Regions from separate parts of the Paenibacillus sp. KACC 21273 genome, predicted to be linked through region 1. Evidence: riboswitches for the same ligand, from Rfam matches in the RefSeq annotation. Region 1 holds a riboswitch; the other holds the start of a gene.
What was found. A riboswitch is a leader RNA that binds a small molecule or an ion and turns the genes downstream of it on or off. The one in region 1 is predicted to bind glycine.
Positions count from the first base shown of each region.

Region 2: linked by a shared signal. The riboswitch ahead of sdaAB (L-serine ammonia-lyase, iron-sulfur-dependent subunit beta) and the one ahead of gcvT (glycine cleavage system aminomethyltransferase GcvT) in region 1 are both predicted to bind glycine.

Region 1 covers NZ_CP117876.1:1,349,619-1,358,408, forward strand. Annotated here, with positions in the region: gene ptsP (phosphoenolpyruvate--protein phosphotransferase) at 1-756, shown strand, start outside; gene gcvPB (aminomethyl-transferring glycine dehydrogenase subunit GcvPB) at 1,080-2,588, opposite strand; gene gcvPA (aminomethyl-transferring glycine dehydrogenase subunit GcvPA) at 2,585-3,940, opposite strand; gene gcvT (glycine cleavage system aminomethyltransferase GcvT) at 3,985-5,103, opposite strand; glycine riboswitch at 5,393-5,490, opposite strand; gene gcvH (glycine cleavage system protein GcvH) at 5,669-6,061, shown strand; gene PQ460_RS06325 (helix-turn-helix domain-containing protein) at 6,335-8,767, shown strand.
Region 2 covers NZ_CP117876.1:1,531,205-1,539,994, reverse strand. Annotated here, with positions in the region: gene PQ460_RS07115 (S-layer homology domain-containing protein) at 1-2,762, opposite strand, end outside; gene sdaAA (L-serine ammonia-lyase, iron-sulfur-dependent, subunit alpha) at 3,089-3,982, opposite strand; gene sdaAB (L-serine ammonia-lyase, iron-sulfur-dependent subunit beta) at 4,007-4,672, opposite strand; glycine riboswitch at 4,833-4,943, opposite strand; gene PQ460_RS07100 (SDR family oxidoreductase) at 5,159-5,950, opposite strand; gene PQ460_RS07095 (PAS domain-containing sensor histidine kinase) at 6,077-8,790, opposite strand, start outside.

The DNA of each region.
Region 1 (8,790 bases):
GTTTTGGAAAAAATGGCGGGTAAACCGGTTGTTGTTCGTACATTAGATATTGGTGGCGACAAAGAACTACCTTACCTTGTTCTTCCAAAAGAAATGAATCCATTCCTTGGATTCCGTGCAATTCGTCTTTGCCTAGATCGTCAAGACATTTTCCGTACTCAACTACGTGCATTGCTTAGAGCAAGTGTATATGGTGACCTACGTATTATGTTCCCGATGATCGCAACATTGATGGAATTCCGCGAAGCAAAAGCAGTATTGTTAGAAGAAAAAGAAAAACTGGTTGCTGAAGGTGTTGCTGTTTCTGAGAACATCCAACTTGGCATCATGGTTGAAATTCCTTCTACAGCAGTACTTGCTGACCAATTTGCTAAAGAAGTGGACTTCTTCAGTATCGGTACAAACGATTTGATCCAATACACAATGGCAGCAGATCGTATGAATGAACGGGTATCTTACCTGTATCAACCATACAATCCTTCTATCTTGCGTTTGGTTAAAATGGTTATCGATGCAGCTCACAAAGAAGGTAAATGGACAGGCATGTGTGGTGAAATGGCTGGCGACGCTACAGCAATTCCATTGCTACTGGGTCTAGGTCTGGATGAGTTCAGTATGAGCGCAAGCTCTATTCTTCCAGCACGTAGCCAATTAGCTAAATTGTCTAAAGCAGATATGCAAGAATTAGCTGCTAAAGCTTTGGATATGCAAACAGCTGAACAAGTGGTTGAACTGGTACAAGCAATCCACGCTTAATATTTTCTTCCGTTACGTGCTTGATATCATAAGCACTAATAAGTTTTCCCAACATTTACTTTTAGCTGGTTTCTCTTTATAGAGAAATCAGCTTTTTTTATGACTATAGAATAAATTTTATTGCTGTAAAATAATGTATAGTTCTTTTAGAATAAATAAAATGCAATAGATGGATCGAAAAAAGACTCTGCTATAATCAGCAAAGTCTTTTTTTGATATTGTAGATTTGAGCTATGATCGTATTCATAAATAGAATTGAAAGTGATCAACTAGCAATATCTATAAGTGATTCATACAATCATAAAATAAAATCTGAATTGAATTTAGTTACAAGCACAGTTCAATACTGGTTTACGAGCTGCTGTCGTTTCATCCAAACGTCTGACTGCTGTTCCATAAGGAGCATTCAGTAGCAATTCTGGATTGTCTTTCGCTTCGCCAGCGATCTGAATCATCGTATCGATAAAAGCATCCAGTGTTTCTTTACTTTCGGTTTCGGTAGGTTCGATCATAATACATTCTTCTACATTTAGCGGGAAGTAGACAGTAGGTGGATGGTACCCGAAATCGAGTAATCGTTTGGCAACATCCAGTGTACGAATACCGTACTGTTTAAGCCCTTTACCAGACATCACGAATTCATGCTTACATACGCTTGTATAAGGCATTTCATAATGATCTTTAAGACGGTGCATCATATAGTTCGCATTCAGCACAGCACATTCAGATACTCTACGTAGACCTTCTGGGCCATAGCTACGAATATACGTATACGCACGTACTAGAATCCCAAAGTTACCATAGTATGCTTTGACACGACCGATCGAATCAGGCGAACCGCTACGAAGAGTAAATGTACCATCTTCTAATTTTTCGACTACAGGTTCAGGTAAGAAAGGAAGCAATCTGCTTTTCACCCCTACAGGACCTGCACCAGGACCTCCACCACCATGCGGTGTACTCATTGTTTTGTGTAAATTCAAATGAACCACATCGAAGCCCATATCACCTGGACGAGTAATTCCCATAATCGCATTGGAGTTGGCACCATCATAATATAGTAATCCACCAGCTTCGTGGACGATTTGAGCCACTTCACTGATTTGCTTTTCAAAAAGACCGAGTGTATTCGGGTTCGTCAACATGAGAGCAGCAGTATCCGATCCAACAGCAGCACGAAGTGCATCAAGATCGACCAAACCTTCTGGAGTAGAAGGAATCGTAATCGTCTGGAATCCGGCCACTGTTGCGCTCGCAGGATTCGTACCATGCGAAGAATCAGGCACGATCACTTTGGTACGATGCTCGCCACGTTTTTCATGATACGCACGAATCATCATCAGACCTGTCCATTCTCCATGAGCACCAGCAGCAGGTTGTAGAGTCACAGCATCCATACCTGTTAAAGCAGCAAGGTCTTTTTGCAATGTATGCATCAGTTCAAGTGCACCTTGAATACTTTGTTCTGGTTGATACGGATGAATTTTGGCAAATCCAGCATATCGCGCTACATCTTCATTGACTTTAGGATTGTATTTCATCGTACAAGAACCCAGTGGATAGAATCCGTTATCGACGCCAAAGTTACGACGGGACAATTCGGTATAATGACGAATTACATCGACTTCATATACTTCAGGTAAAGCAGGTTCTTCTTGACGAAGCATTTCCTGCGGAATCAATTGAGATACGTCGACCCGAGGAACATCACAATCTGGTAAAGAATAACCGATTCGACCCGGTTGACTCAATTCAAAAATCAAAGCTTTTTCAGTAACAACAGCGCCTTGTACAGAAGTAACGGTCTCATGGACTACAGTTTCGTTTGTCATAGGATTGCCTCCAGTTCAGTTGCCAATAGATCTATCTCTGCTTTGGTACGTTTCTCTGTGACTGCGAATAAGATATGACCGGACAATTCAGGGTAAGACAAGCTTAGATCATAACCACCAATCATGCCTTTGGCTAACAATTGAGTATTGATATCAGCGACCGAAGTGCCTTCTGGTAAGGCAAGCACGAACTCATTGAAAAAAGGAGATTGGAACGCTAATGTTACATTAGGAATCGCAGATAGTGTTTGCGCAGCATAATGTGCTTTTTGCAAATTCAGATCAGCGACATCCACCATACCTTGTCTACCCATCACAGATAGATACACCGATGCACATAGCGCAAGCAATGCTTGATTAGAACAAATATTCGAAGTCGCTTTGTCACGACGGATATGTTGCTCACGAGTCTGCAATGTTAATACAAAACCACGTTTACCATCGATATCTTTGGTCTGTCCAACAATACGTCCTGGCATACGGCGCATTAACGGTTGAGCAACAGCGAAGAATCCACAAGTAGGGCCACCTAATGACATCGAGATTCCGAGTGGCTGTGCATCACCAACAACGATATCAGCTCCAAGCTTACCAGGAGATTCAAGTAGTCCAAGTGAAATTGGATTCGTACTTACTACTAGCAAAGCACCTTTGGCATGCGCTAGATCAGCCGCTGCTTGAATCGCTTCAATACCGCCAAAAAAGTTAGGGGATTGAACAAGCACTACAGCTGTCTGTTCATCGATCGCTTCAGCAAGAACTTGAATATCGGTAACTCCATCTCCATAAGGAACTTCCACTACATCCAGATTCAAGCCACGAGCATAACTGCGTACAACACCGCGGGACTCGGGATGAATCGTCGAAAGAGCAATAATCTTTTTGCGTCCTGTAGCAGATGCTGCAAGAGAAGCCGCTTCAGCGAGAGCAGTTGCACCATCATACATACTGGCATTGGCAACAGCCATTCCTGTTAATTCACAAATATAAGATTGAAATTCAAAAATCGCTTGTAGTTCACCCTGACTGATCTCTGGTTGATATGGAGTATAAGCTGTATAAAATTCAGAGCGAGAAATCACATGATTGATCACAGAAGGCAAATGATGATCATATAAGCCTGCACCAAGAAAACTGGTATACCGATCTGTATCTGCATTTTGACCCGCAAGACTGGACATATGACGAGTAAGGGTATACTCATCTAGCATTTCAGACATCGGCATTGTACCTTGATAACGAAGGGATGCCGGAATATCTGTAAATAAATCCTCTATCGAAGAAGCGCCCACCACCTCTAACATTTCAGCTTCATTCTGTGGGGTCATGGGAATATAACGATGCGATTTCATAAAGGTAGACTCCTTTGGGGCAACATATCAGTCGCCTTGTGATTTTATTTAGTGACAGCAGATGCTCGTTTGTAGAAAGGAGCTTTGATCACTTCAGCTTTGAGCATTTTACCGCGAATCTCAAGTTCTATCGGTGTTCCTAGAGCAGCACTATCAGCTTCAATTAAAGCAAGTCCAAGGTTACGCTTGAGTGTAGGAGATTGAGTTCCTGTAGTCACTTCGCCGATTTGTCGGCCATCCCGATATACTGGATAGTGAGGACGAGGAATACCACGATCAATCATTTCGACACCAACCAATTTACGAGCTAATCCTTTTTCTTTTTGCGACACTAGAGCATCTTTACCTGTAAAGTTTTCTTTGTCTAATTTGACAAAGTAACCAAGTCCAGCTTCCAGTGGAGAAATATCTGCGGACAGTTCTTGACCATACAGTGGCAGGCGAGCTTCAAAGCGAAGTGTATCACGCGCGCCAAGTCCACAAGGGATCAAGCCAAGTGGTTCTCCAACTTGTAGCAGTTGTTCCCAGATCACCGGAGCATCTGTAGCAGATACATACAATTCATATCCATCTTCACCGGTGTAACCTGTACGAGAAATTAGCGCATGAACACCAAAGATTTCAGCTTTGTCGATAAAAGAAAATCCTGCTAGTTCAGCATAACGATCGCTTTGCGTAGCCGCTTGCAAAATAGCAACCGCTTTAGGACCTTGCAGAGCAATTAATGCTGTTTGTTCTGAAATATTTTCAAGTGTGACATGAGCAGGTAAAGACTGCTTCATCCAATCGATATCTTTATCAATATTCGAAGCATTGATCACAAGCATGTAATGTTCTTCGCCTAGACGGTATACAAGTAGATCATCGACTACACCGCCTGTTGGGTAGCACATCAGTGTGTATTGAGCTTGTCCATCTTGCAAACGAGAAGCATCGTTAGTTAATAATTGCTGTAGATAAGCAAGTGAACCTTCACCTGAAATGATCACTTCACCCATATGAGAAACATCGAATAACCCTGCTTGTTCACGTACAGCTTCATGTTCTTTTTGAATTCCTGTAAATTGAACAGGCAATTCCCAACCGCCAAAGTCGATACAACGTGGTGAACCGGATTGAGCATAAAGAGGGAAAATAGGCGTACGTTTCAATTCTGTTGTCATCATCGTCACCTCATCAAATTAGTATTGTGGCGAAAAAGTAAGATTTTCAATATGTTGCGAAATAGACAAAAGGTCACAACACCTTAAAAGCTCAACAAAAAAAGACAGAGAGAAAAGGAAATAAGCAGGTCGTATACCTGAACTATTTCTTTTTCTCCCTGTCCTTGATACCTGAGAGTTACCTTGCACTTCTAAATACGTCAGAAGCAACAAGTTTCCCCTTGGGTGATTGGGCGTAATCATTCGGATATCGTCGGTGACCGAATAATGCCAATTCTCTCCAGAGCTGCGTCCGGTACAGGTCCCTTTTACCTGAGAGATTCACCATTACTGGCTTACTCCTTCGGCGCTGTCATGATTCTGAACAGTCTCTCCCTGTACTTTCATTCGCTACATATGATGTTATGTATTTCCGAACATTAAGTATTGAAACAGCAATGAATGTATGTATATTATATTAATACTTGATTCAAAAAGCAATGTCAAGAGTATTGACAGTATAATCTGCCTTGCTATACGCTTGTGTGCATGAAGACATTACAACCATGAACCGGAGGAATGAACAATGAGTGAGATTAAAGATCAATTGCTGTACAGTGCAGAACATGAATGGGTAGAACGCATTAGTGATGATACTGTTCGTATCGGGATTACTGATTTTGCTCAACATCAGCTAGGAGATATCGTGTTTGTTGAATTGCCACAATCAGGTGCAGAAGTTGCTTCTGAAGCTGTGATTGGTACGATTGAATCGGTTAAAACCGTATCTGATCTTTTTAGCCCGGTTACAGGAACAATTACTAATTTCAATCCTGAATTAGAAACAGAACCTGAACTGGTGAACTCTGATCCTTACGGACGTGGCTGGATGGTAGAAGTGAAAGTTAGTGGTAATCTGGATGAAGCTTTATCCAGTCTATTAAGTGCAGAAGCATATGCTGAACATGCACAAGACTAAGTTCTAAAAAAAGTGAATACATACAAAATAAGTAGAAATCATCTAGTTATTTGTATTGTAACAAGCTTAAGACTGAAAGCCTAGCAGGCGATCAGTCTTTTTTTGGTATATATGGATGTTTTGTAATTTTAGGTTGGAGGAATCTGCATAATACGATAGAATGATTAAATAAAGCAGAAATAGAATTTTTTTACATAGATTCAATAGTACCATCTTGTACGAAATGTGCACTGCACTTCTATATAGGGATGACTACATCTGGAGGGGAGATTGTTGTCAAAATATCTATATCGTTTATTTTTGATTATGGTGATATTGGGCTCACTGCCTGTACTGGTTATCGGAATATTTTCGTATACATTAGCAGCCGGTGATGTGGAACAAAAAGTACAGGATGGGAATGCACAGTTATTAAATGAGACTCAATTACGTGTAGATCAGGTGCTCAAAACGTTGCAGTTATCGGCAGTACAATATGTTAATTCTCCATTAGTGACTGAAACAATGAAACAGCCGTTACAGTCAGGAGACTTTGAAAAGATACGAAATTTAACAACAGGCTTTAATAATTTGCAAACGATTACATCACTGGATCAAATACGGTTAATTAACTTTGAACACAATTGGGTGGTATCGGGAACATCATTTAGCCAGGTGTCTGATGCAGACGATCAAGCTGTGCTTCGCTCTTATCGACACAATCGAAATAGCATGTTCTGGGTAACAGATACTTCTATCGCTAATAACGGATATACGTCAAATATAGATATGATGACTGAAAATGAATTAACCTCGATCTCTTCCGAAAAGAAAACCAAAGTAGTCAGTATGGTGTTCAAAATTCCATTATTGCCTTCAACCGGTGAACCACGTGGACTGTTAGTTTTAGATATTGCTAATGATGAGATTGATAACTGGGTCACCAGCAGTACTCGTCTTGGACAAATCTATGTATTTGATCAATATCAACAAGAATTTCTAGATAGTGGTCAGAATACGCAATATCCAGGCTTGCAGAATGAAGTGTTTAAACATGTGGAACAAGGGGAACGACAAGGATTTTTTAATTGGAAAAGTGAAGGCAAAGAAGTAGGTGTAACTTATTCTTCGTCCACATTAAATGGATGGGTGTATGTATCTGTGGTATCAATAGGACAGATTACGTCCCAGACACGAAAAATAGCGATTTTGACAATTAGTGTCTGTGTAGCGATGTTGTTATTAACGGCTTTATTAGCTTTTCTTAGCAGTCGGCGTATGTATTCCCCTGTCTCCAAATTAATGCAGTTGTTGGGAGCAGGAGATTCAGCAGATTATCAGGCAGGACTGAACGCAGAGCAACCGTCTACAACGATCAGGCAGCTACGGTTTCCATTTGGAAAAAGCAATTCACTCACTGGATATGACAAAAAGTCTGTGAAGCGAAGAGATGAATTTGCGTATATTGGTGAACAAGTAGAGCGGATGCGCTTAACAGGAAAAGAGCTTGAAGAGCAGATTCGAGAGCAAATCCCGCAGTTACGTGAATTATCGGTTATCAAGCTGATTAGCGGACAGATTCCAGCTAATGAATTTGAACGTCGTCGCCAAATCTATGGATTCCCTAAACCTGTGCATTCTATGGCGGTATTGGTATTACAGATTGATACAGTGCAAGGAACACGTTATGAAGAGACGGATCGTGAACTGCTTCTATTTGCTATTAATAATATGGTGTCTGAATTGATTTCGGCAGAGCATCGATTTAGCCCTGTATTGATAGAACAATCTCAAGTCAGTATTCTGGTAGAACCTCTAGATAATGAAGATGCGACCTTATGGTATCATGCTCAAGCAGAACGGGTGCGTACACAGGTTCAAGACTATTTGTCGTTATCGGTAAGTATCGGGATTAGTCGTCCTTTTGAACATTATCAAGGTGCTCCTGATGCGTATGGAGAAGGATTAGAAGCGCTCAAGCAACGAATGAGTCTGGGGAACAAATTAATTATCCATTTTGAAGATATCGATCATAGTACTTCTATGGAAGTGGCTGTGTATACTCAGCTCAAGCAGTTAGAAGATCGGGTGATTCAATCGCTCCAAAATGGAGATTACGAGCAGACACCTCTTTATTTTGATGAGTATATTACTCATGTGATGGAAAAAGAAATTCATTTTCGCGATTATCCGGTGTTGTTGACTCAATTAGCGGCTCGTGTCTATGAGATTGTGCAACAAAAAGGTGGAACTGTAAATAGTGTATTAGGCAAAAAAGCATCGCTTCATAAATTGCTAGAATTGCAGATGGTAGAAGAAATCAGGCAGTGGTTTACACACTCATTATTTGAGCCGTTACAGCAGTTTTTGCAAAGTCAGGCAGAGTCACAATATATGAATATCGCCGATCAGATGATCCAGATGATTCATCAGCGGTATGAGCAAGATTTGTCATTAGAAATGTGTGCAGAACAGCTTAATTTCCATCCCGTGTATCTGAGTCGTGTATTCAAAAAAGAAACAGGGATTAAGTTCAGTGATTATGTAGCTGAATATCGAATGAATCAGGCGAAGAAGTGGTTAGAAACGACAGACTGGCGAATTGCCGATATTGCAGAAAAATTAAGCTATAGTAACACGACCGCATTTATTCGTACTTTCCGCAAAATCGTCGGCACTACACCTGGTAAATATCGAGAAGAACATCGCAGTCGGAAGTTAATATAAGAATATTATAGTTGAATCTAGCA
Region 2 (8,790 bases), 180 kb from region 1:
TCAGCCGACGTTAGCGGTGCGTTGGGCGCAATTTTGTAATTACGTCCGGTCACATAACTCACTTCTGTATGACTATCAAAAGCATACGGTGTCTGCGGAACAGGCGTTTTCGTATAATCGGTAAAATCGATCACTGACCATGCTTGATCTCCATCTTGTTTACGCAAAATAAGACGTTGGTACGCATTTTCAGTCCATAAATAACGAGTATCGGCTGGTGAATTATTGCCATCTAAAGCTGTCGTATATCCGGAACCTCTGAACATCAGTGTAAATTGGGCTTGATGATTAGTAGCTCCTGATTGGGTGCGATACGTTTGACCAAGCTCATTAATCCCTACAATACTCACATCACGTCCTGCTGGAAAATGATCGACAAAGTCTTTCCATCCATTGAACAAATTATCATGACGTAACACCCAGTTCGTATCAATCACTATAGATAAATAGTTAACTGTGTTCATCATTTGATACGGATTATCGACATATTGCTGTGCGGTATATAGTTGAGGCTCAGCATTCGAATCTTTCACATACGGATCACCCGGATGAATCGTCCAACGGGAGGACTTTTCTACATACCTTGAACCAATCGGATCGATCGTGACAGGATTCATAAATACAGCTCCGCTATTGTCTACATCTCCTTGCGCTGGAACTAATGGATTATATTGATTCGACCAGTAAGGCATTAATGGCGAACCTTCTCCAAATAATTGATTCACATTATACTGCGTCGCTGCCCAGCCCATATACGAAGTGATCTCAAAATGATCTTTGAGCCATGTCACCTGCTCTGGATTGACGGCAAAGCTAGACAATGAAGTAGGACGATATGCTACCGGAATACTGGTAAATACTGAAGGTTGCCCTACTGTACCTGATTCATGTAACGCATTCATAGCATTATAGCGATACATATACAACCACTCATTCATCTCATTGCCCCATTGTGCTAATGTATAGTGATTGTTCGGATAGCCTGACAAAATACCTACTTCATCTCCATACAGATCCACATACTGTAATACTTGTTGTAATTGCGGACGGTTGCTTTCTTGGAAAACAAAATTGTTATCGATTGCCCATGTAATGTGTAAATGCGGATCAATCTGTGCCAGCATACTACGCATCTGTTGCATTTCAGCTAGTGTCGTCGAAGAACCTGATCCTCCTTCTAACATCACAGATACAGCAAAATATTGCTTTCTACGTTCACCTGCTACGACTTTCAACTCAAATTCTTTATTTAGATATACGCTGGTCGAAGGTGAGGTTACACTGATTCGAACCGGAATTGTGCTACCTACAGGCGGAATATTATGCACATTGATAATACGTCCCTGTTCATCAATAATCCCTGTATCATTTTCAAATCGAATATGCAGGTCGGCTGGTAAATATTCAGGCGCGATCGGATAACCGTACACATCTTGAAGCACATAACGAATACGCCATGAATCCAATTTGAGCGATACCGATTGATCTAACGTATACGTATCCATATAAACAGAGCGAATGACACGATCTGGCTCCGCTTCCGGCTGTTCTACAGGTGGAGTTACTGGTGGTGGTGATTTGATAGTGACCATCACCATCGTCGTGACATGAAGATCAAGCTTCGCTTGTGGTGATACAAGATGAAGTGTGACCGGAATCAATCCACCTGTTGCGGGAATATGTTCAGGATGAATAATTTTGCCACGGGTATCAAATATATTTAATTTATCTTCAAATTGATACGTAAGATCGGATAATATTTTCTCAGACCAAGCAATCTTCTGACCTTGATACCAGAAATAAAATGATAGTTGATAATCATTATATGTTGCTGGATCATTCCACAATACAGGAGCGTCTATACTCACACGATCAAATACAAATATAGGCTCAACTGGAGGTGGAGTTACTGGTGGAACAACAGGTACTTCAGGATCGGGTCTAGGATTATTTTGATTACGGTCTTTGTCTTTGGCATTTGCCCGTTTTCCTGTAATTTCAGGTGTTGTTTCTACTTTATCTATGGTTGTAGAAGGTGATTTACCGCCTATCGTCAGTACAGGTTGAAGGTCTGGCTCTGCCTCACTAGCTGGCTTAGATACAGGCTTAGTCCCTTGCGCTAACAATTGCTTTGCACGCTGATGTAACTCATCTCCAGATTGTAGTACCCGATAAGCGACCAGTATAGCTGCTTGACGTTGAACAGGCTGTTTTGGTGCAAACAGATGTTGCTCATTTCCTTGCATCAAACCTAATTGCTCCATCAGCCATACGCTGGACTTGGCATAATCTGAAATATCTGCTTGATCGGCAAATGTAGCTATGCCTTCTTTTTGCAAGGTATCGGTTAATCCTAGATAACGAGCATACCAGACCGCTATGTCTTGACGGGTAATCGATTGCTTTACACCAAATGTGGTTGCATTGATCCCATTCGTAATCTGATGTTGATACAATGCACTGACATAAGGAACAGCCCACGGAGATACATCTGTAAAAGGTAATACTGTTCCTGGTTCGGATGTCCAATTCAAGCTTTTAACAAAAACACTCGCCCATTCCTGTCTAGAAATCGAGCGTTGCGGTTGAAAGCTTCCATCTTCATAACCTGTAATGACTCCTTGCGCGGATAATGACGTAATTGCATCAAAAGCATACGATTGTTTGATATCGGTAAATGCTTCTGTGCTAGTGGCTGAAACGCTTGTCGCATTCGTACATAATAGTAATATCATCAGCAAGCAAGCTACATACTGCCTCATGTGTGTTGACCCCACTTTGAATATCATAAGATTATTTAAAGCTTGTTGACATAACGAACAAGCTATAACGTTGTATTCACCTCCAAACACATCGTATGAACCTTTATTTCAAAATAAATACAATACTTTAGACCCATACATACTAGTATGTACTCTTTGAAGTAGGGTAAAAGTTGAATAACTATACTACTAATTTATTTGCGTATATATCGAATTATACAACAATTTATCGGAATATTAAGGAAAGGTTTGAAGAAAAATCGAAAAAAGCCGCTTTATTATAAACGGCTTTTCGGTATTATGCATATAAATGGATATTTTGTTAGTTAATTCTTATTCTCTTGTCTACGGCGTCTTAATTCTTCCGTAATTTTACGTCCTGTTGGCGTTTGAGCGAGTCCGCCCCGAGCTGTTTCGCGATGTTCACTTGGCATCGAACGTCCGACTTGTAACATGACATCAACCACTTCATCTGAAGGAATAGCACTACGTACTCCAGCCAGCCCCATATCTGCCGCTGCTAACGCATTTACTGCACCTAATCCATTACGAACAATACAAGGAATCTCGACTAACCCTGCTACCGGATCACAGATTAATCCAAGTGTATTTTTTAGAGCCAGCCCTACAGCATGCATCGCTTGTTCCGGTGTACCACCACGCATCTCAACCACTGCTCCAGCGGCCATACCTATTGCTGAACCGACTTCTGCCTGACATCCACCTTCTGCGCCTGAGATCGAAGAGTTGTTAGCAATCACATAACCGATAGCACCGGCTGCGAACAATCCTTGTACCATCTGTGTATCATCCCAACCAAAACGCTCTTGCGAACTGACAAATACTCCCGGAATAATACCACATGAGCCTGCGGTAGGCGTAGCGATAATCCGTCCCATTGAAGCATTCACTTCTGATACGGCTAATGCATAAGCCATCGCACGCGTCGCATCACTGCCTGACGATGTATCTCCGCTTAACATATAGTCATGTACACGACGTGCATCTCCACCAGTAAGTCCACTTCGTGAAACGGTATCTTCTGTGATTCCGCGCTCGACCGCTTCTTTCATCACCTGATAATAATCGGTCATTTGTTGAATAACGTCTTGCTCGCTTACTCCTGTTTCTTTCACTTGCTCTTCAATCATCAGTTCCGCTATCGTTAGTGAACGTTCTTCACATAACCGAACAATATCTTTTAATGTGCGAAATTGCATATCACACTCTCCTTTGAACTTCGTTTACTTCAAATCAATCACAGCTGCCCGGGTAACATAAGGCAATTGCAAAATCTGGTTAAGCACAGACTGGTCAGGTACAGTATCAAGTTCTATCACAGTCATCGCTTCTCCGCTACGTGCTTTGCGATCAACATCCATAAATCCGATATTCAGTTCAGCATCGCTCAGTGTACGTGTAATATCAGCAAGTACTCCTTTACTATCCATATGCTCAACTGCTAACATCGGATATTGACCCGACCCGCGCACATCGAATCCATTTAACTCATGAATCTCAATATTACCTCCACCAATCGAAGCACCTGCGACTTCGGCACGTTCTTCTCCATGCTGTACAATAATACGCACAAAGTTAGGATGAGGATAATTGCCTGTTCCTTTATCAAAAGAAATCGTAATGCCTTGACGATCCGCTTCTTCAGCTGCATCCGGTAAGCGATCATCATCGGTATCATAATCAAGCAAACCACCTACTAGAGCAAGGTCTGTTCCATGTCCCCAATACGTCTCTGCAAAAGAACCATACAAAATAATCTGTACATGCTCAGGACATTTGCCCAAAAAGTGTCGCGCTGCTCTACCCAGACGTGCTGCTCCTGCTGTATGTGAACTAGACGGTCCTACCATTGCAGGTCCAATAATATTAAATACATTTTTAAATCGCATCATTTTTCTTCTCCCTTATCACCAAAATATGCGCGCACAAAAAAAGACAGTGAATAGCCTGCGCGTGGCCTATTCCTCTGTCCTCGTTACCTGAGAGTTTAGACCGAACACAACTGTCGGTGGTACTCCTTGGGTGGCTCATATGCTCTCTCCAGAGTTGCATCCAATAGCGGTTCGGGTACCTGAGAGATTAATTAACCATCGCCAAATGGTTAGCTTGCTCCTTCGGTGGTGGATCACATACATCCACAGACTCTCCCTCTATCTTCATGTGCAGTTATTTATTTACGTGATTGACCTGATCTTATTAACGTGAATACGTTCAATATCTTTAGCTTAATTCAGCACACCTGACACTGTCAATTGATTGATTTGAAAAAGAACTAATAAGTGGTAGACATAACAAAATCCTTTCCCGATATGCTCGAAAAAGGATTTGGCTAGTGAATCTATAGAACATTTTATCTTATATACTTGTAGATACAACTATCCTCTTAATAACGATTCAGCGCCATCTACAAATATCTCTGTACCTGTTACATGAGAAGCTTCACTAGATGCTAAAAATAGCACAAGGTTAGCTACTTCTTCGATTTTGCCTGGTTCACCTTTAAGCGGATGATCACCTTCAGGGAATTCCATAGGAATCTCTACTTCTTTTAGATCATCACTTGGATACGTATTATCATCGATTTCAGTATCGATCGCTCCCGGACAGATAGCATTGACTCGAATTTTGTAACGAGCCAGTTCCAATGCCGCCATTTTCATAAAAGCAACTTGCGCTGCTTTGGTAGAGGCATATGCAGAGAATCCTACATTAGAGAACACACGATTACCATTGATAGAACTTGTAATAATAATACTACCACCATTTTCTTTCAAATGAGGGATAGCATATTTTACAGTTGCAAATGTACCGCGCAAATTGATCTCCACCGTTTGATTCCAATCATCTATTTCCAAAGTTTCAATAGGAGCTTTGCTACCGTTGATTCCTGCATTAGCAAATACAATATCCAATTGACCTGCTTCAGACGCTACTTGTTTCATTGCACTTTCAATCATTTCTGGCTTGGAAATATCGCATTCGATTACATATGCTTTACCGCCAGCTTGTTCAATTTCAGCTTTGGTTTTTTCTGCATTTTCAGGGGTACGATCTAACATATATACAACAGCACCTTCTGCTGCAAATCGTATCGCTGATGCTTTACCTATTCCTGATCCGCCACCTGTTACTGCTGCTACTTTACCGGTTAATTTTGTTTCTGCCATGGGGATAAGCCTCCATATTTCAGAATTTGTCTTTTAAAGATAAACGTTGTAGCTCTATGATAACGTTATCTCGTTTCCTATTGTAAGTACCCTAGCAGACAGAGCAGTGAATCAGATGATTGCATATTATTCAGTGTGCTGAATAGAATCGTTCTTTTTCGGTTTGGGTAGAATCACAGAAAAGGTAGAACCTTTATTGGGTCTAGATACAAAATTCAATTCACCCTGATGATCTTTGACAATCCGCTCTGTAATATATAATCCAAGCCCTGTTCCTCTGATATTGTGCTTGGAAGCAGAACTTGCCCGGAAAAATTTTTGGAATATGCGACCATGATCTTCCGGTGGAATCCCGATCCCTGAATCTTTGATCGACACCGAAATATGATCCTGTAATTCGTTGATAACAATATGAACCATCGAATCATCTGAAGAGTATTTAAGAGCATTACTAATCAAATTTCGAAAAACTTGAATCAAGCGTTGCTGATCGCCGTTAATAAATACTTCATGCAATCCTTCGTGATGAAGCATGATACGGTCTCTTGATTCTGGATTCCATTGATCACAAATACCTTGCAACATTTCATATAGCGGAATATAGGTCATATGATACTCGGCATAATCGGCTTCGATTCGCTGAATATCTAGAAAATCATCTATTAAATGAGACAACCGCTGTCCTTCTTGATGAATCGTTTCTATAAAAGCATGCCTTTTTTCAATCGACATGTCTTCATAGATCATTAACATTTCGATATAACCCATCATTGCAGATAATGGTGTGCGCAATTCATGAGAGACCACGCTCATCAATTCATTTTGCATCTGCTTCATATGCTCTTCTTCAGTGCGATCTCGAAAAACAAGAATCACACCATGTTCAATCTGTTGTACTGTATCTGTTACTGGAGTGACATAGAGCGATAGAATCTTTTCATTTTGTAACAATACCATCTCGCCTTGATTCCATGTGTGTTCTCCTTGCAGAAATCGCTCTAACTTTTCGATCCATAAAGACGTTTCGGTAACCAGTTGACTTTCTATATCACGTAACAATTGCTGAATAGGATAACCGGTATAATCTTTGATTGAAAATAGCGATAACATCGTCGGATTAATAAATGAAATAATCCCTTGAGAGTCACACATTACAATGCCTTCTTGTACCGATTCCAGTAAATTGCCGGTAATACTTTTTTGCTTTTCTGCTGCGCCTTGTTCTTCTCGTAATCGGTCTGTCAGCACTTCCAATTGACGTTCATGTTCATAACGCTCGGCTTGCGCTCTTTCTTGTTGCGTCAAGTCATGTACAAAAAATGTCTGGAACGAAGATTCTTCGGCTAGAATCTCACTGCGTGTTAATCCCACTTGAAAAGCTGTACGGTCTGCATGAATAGCTGTGACCGGGCAGTTGTTGTCTCCTGCTGGAATCGTATCTAGTAGCAACAATTCCGATAATGGTCTACCCATCACTTGTTCACGTGTATAGCCAAACATCTTTTCAGCGGCAGGATTAAACTCTGTTATTTTTTTCTGATGATCTGTTGAAATGATGCCATCGATAGCGTATTTGAGAATAGCACTTTTTTGAGCTTCACTTTCTGCCAGATCAAATGTACGTTCAACTACACGAATTTCTAAATTTTCTTTATCATGTTGAATTTGCAAAAACTGCTCTTCTAATACCAGTGATACTAATTTGAAATTATCAATTAATGCATGAAATTCAACAATATTACTATCCGGCCAATCTATCGGCTTATTTTTACTCAATTTATCAGGAATATTGTTAGACGCTTTGGCTAACTCCAGTAAAGACTTAGTAATTTTACGGCTAATCGGATCTGCCAACAAAATCGCTATCCCGATAACAATCAAAATCGTTGTAATACTTTGAATATAAAATATATAAATACGTTCTAAATAAAACGCCGCTGTCAATTTTAAAATTAATCGATAATTATGATCTAGTGGAATATCCATAACAAAGTACGACTCCTGCCATCGCTCGATCAGGGTTAACCGATTTATAGGGAAATGATGAAAAATAGTAGCTCCATCTTTGGTAGTAGAAATAATCAAAGATTCATCATTTCTAGACTCTACAAGTTGTTGTGTCGTCTCGCTATTGAGCGTGCTATACATAGATGTACCTAACGGGCTTACGACAACTGAATCGATATAAAAGTTCTTTTTATATATGTTCATTAACGGTTTGGTTTTGCGCATATCTGACAAACTAATCTGTATATCTTGCTTATACACTTGTGAAGAACGTTCCATATATGAAGAATACAACCCTTGAATATCATAAAATTGTTGATGACTGATAACCACTAATAATAACAACGCTGTAAAGATAACGAAGGCAATTAAATATTTAAAAATAATACGTCCCAGCGAAATCGAATAGATCGGCTGATTACCTATCGCTACACGACTCATAATACTTTCTAACAAAATCGAAGCAATCAATAAATTAATAATGCTATTAAAACTTTGCTCAAGAAGAATCAATGCGATCATTTGAATATCAATAGGATGAAGACGATATTCATACATACCATATATCAGAGGTAGACCTATACATAACCAAAAGATCAGATCTGCTTTGAATAAAACTCCTCTGCTAAATCGCTTGAAGTACAAATGCAAAAATAAAATCTCCAAACCAAACAAGCCGGTCATAAAAAGATAAGACCCGCCAAATCCAAAAGGTATATTTATAGCGAGTAAAGCAGGCACAGCAAATCGTAATCCATATAACCGGAAAATAATCAGAAGTGCTGCGCTGCCCAGTGCAAACCGTAAATTTAAAGATAAGTCCAATTTAAAAT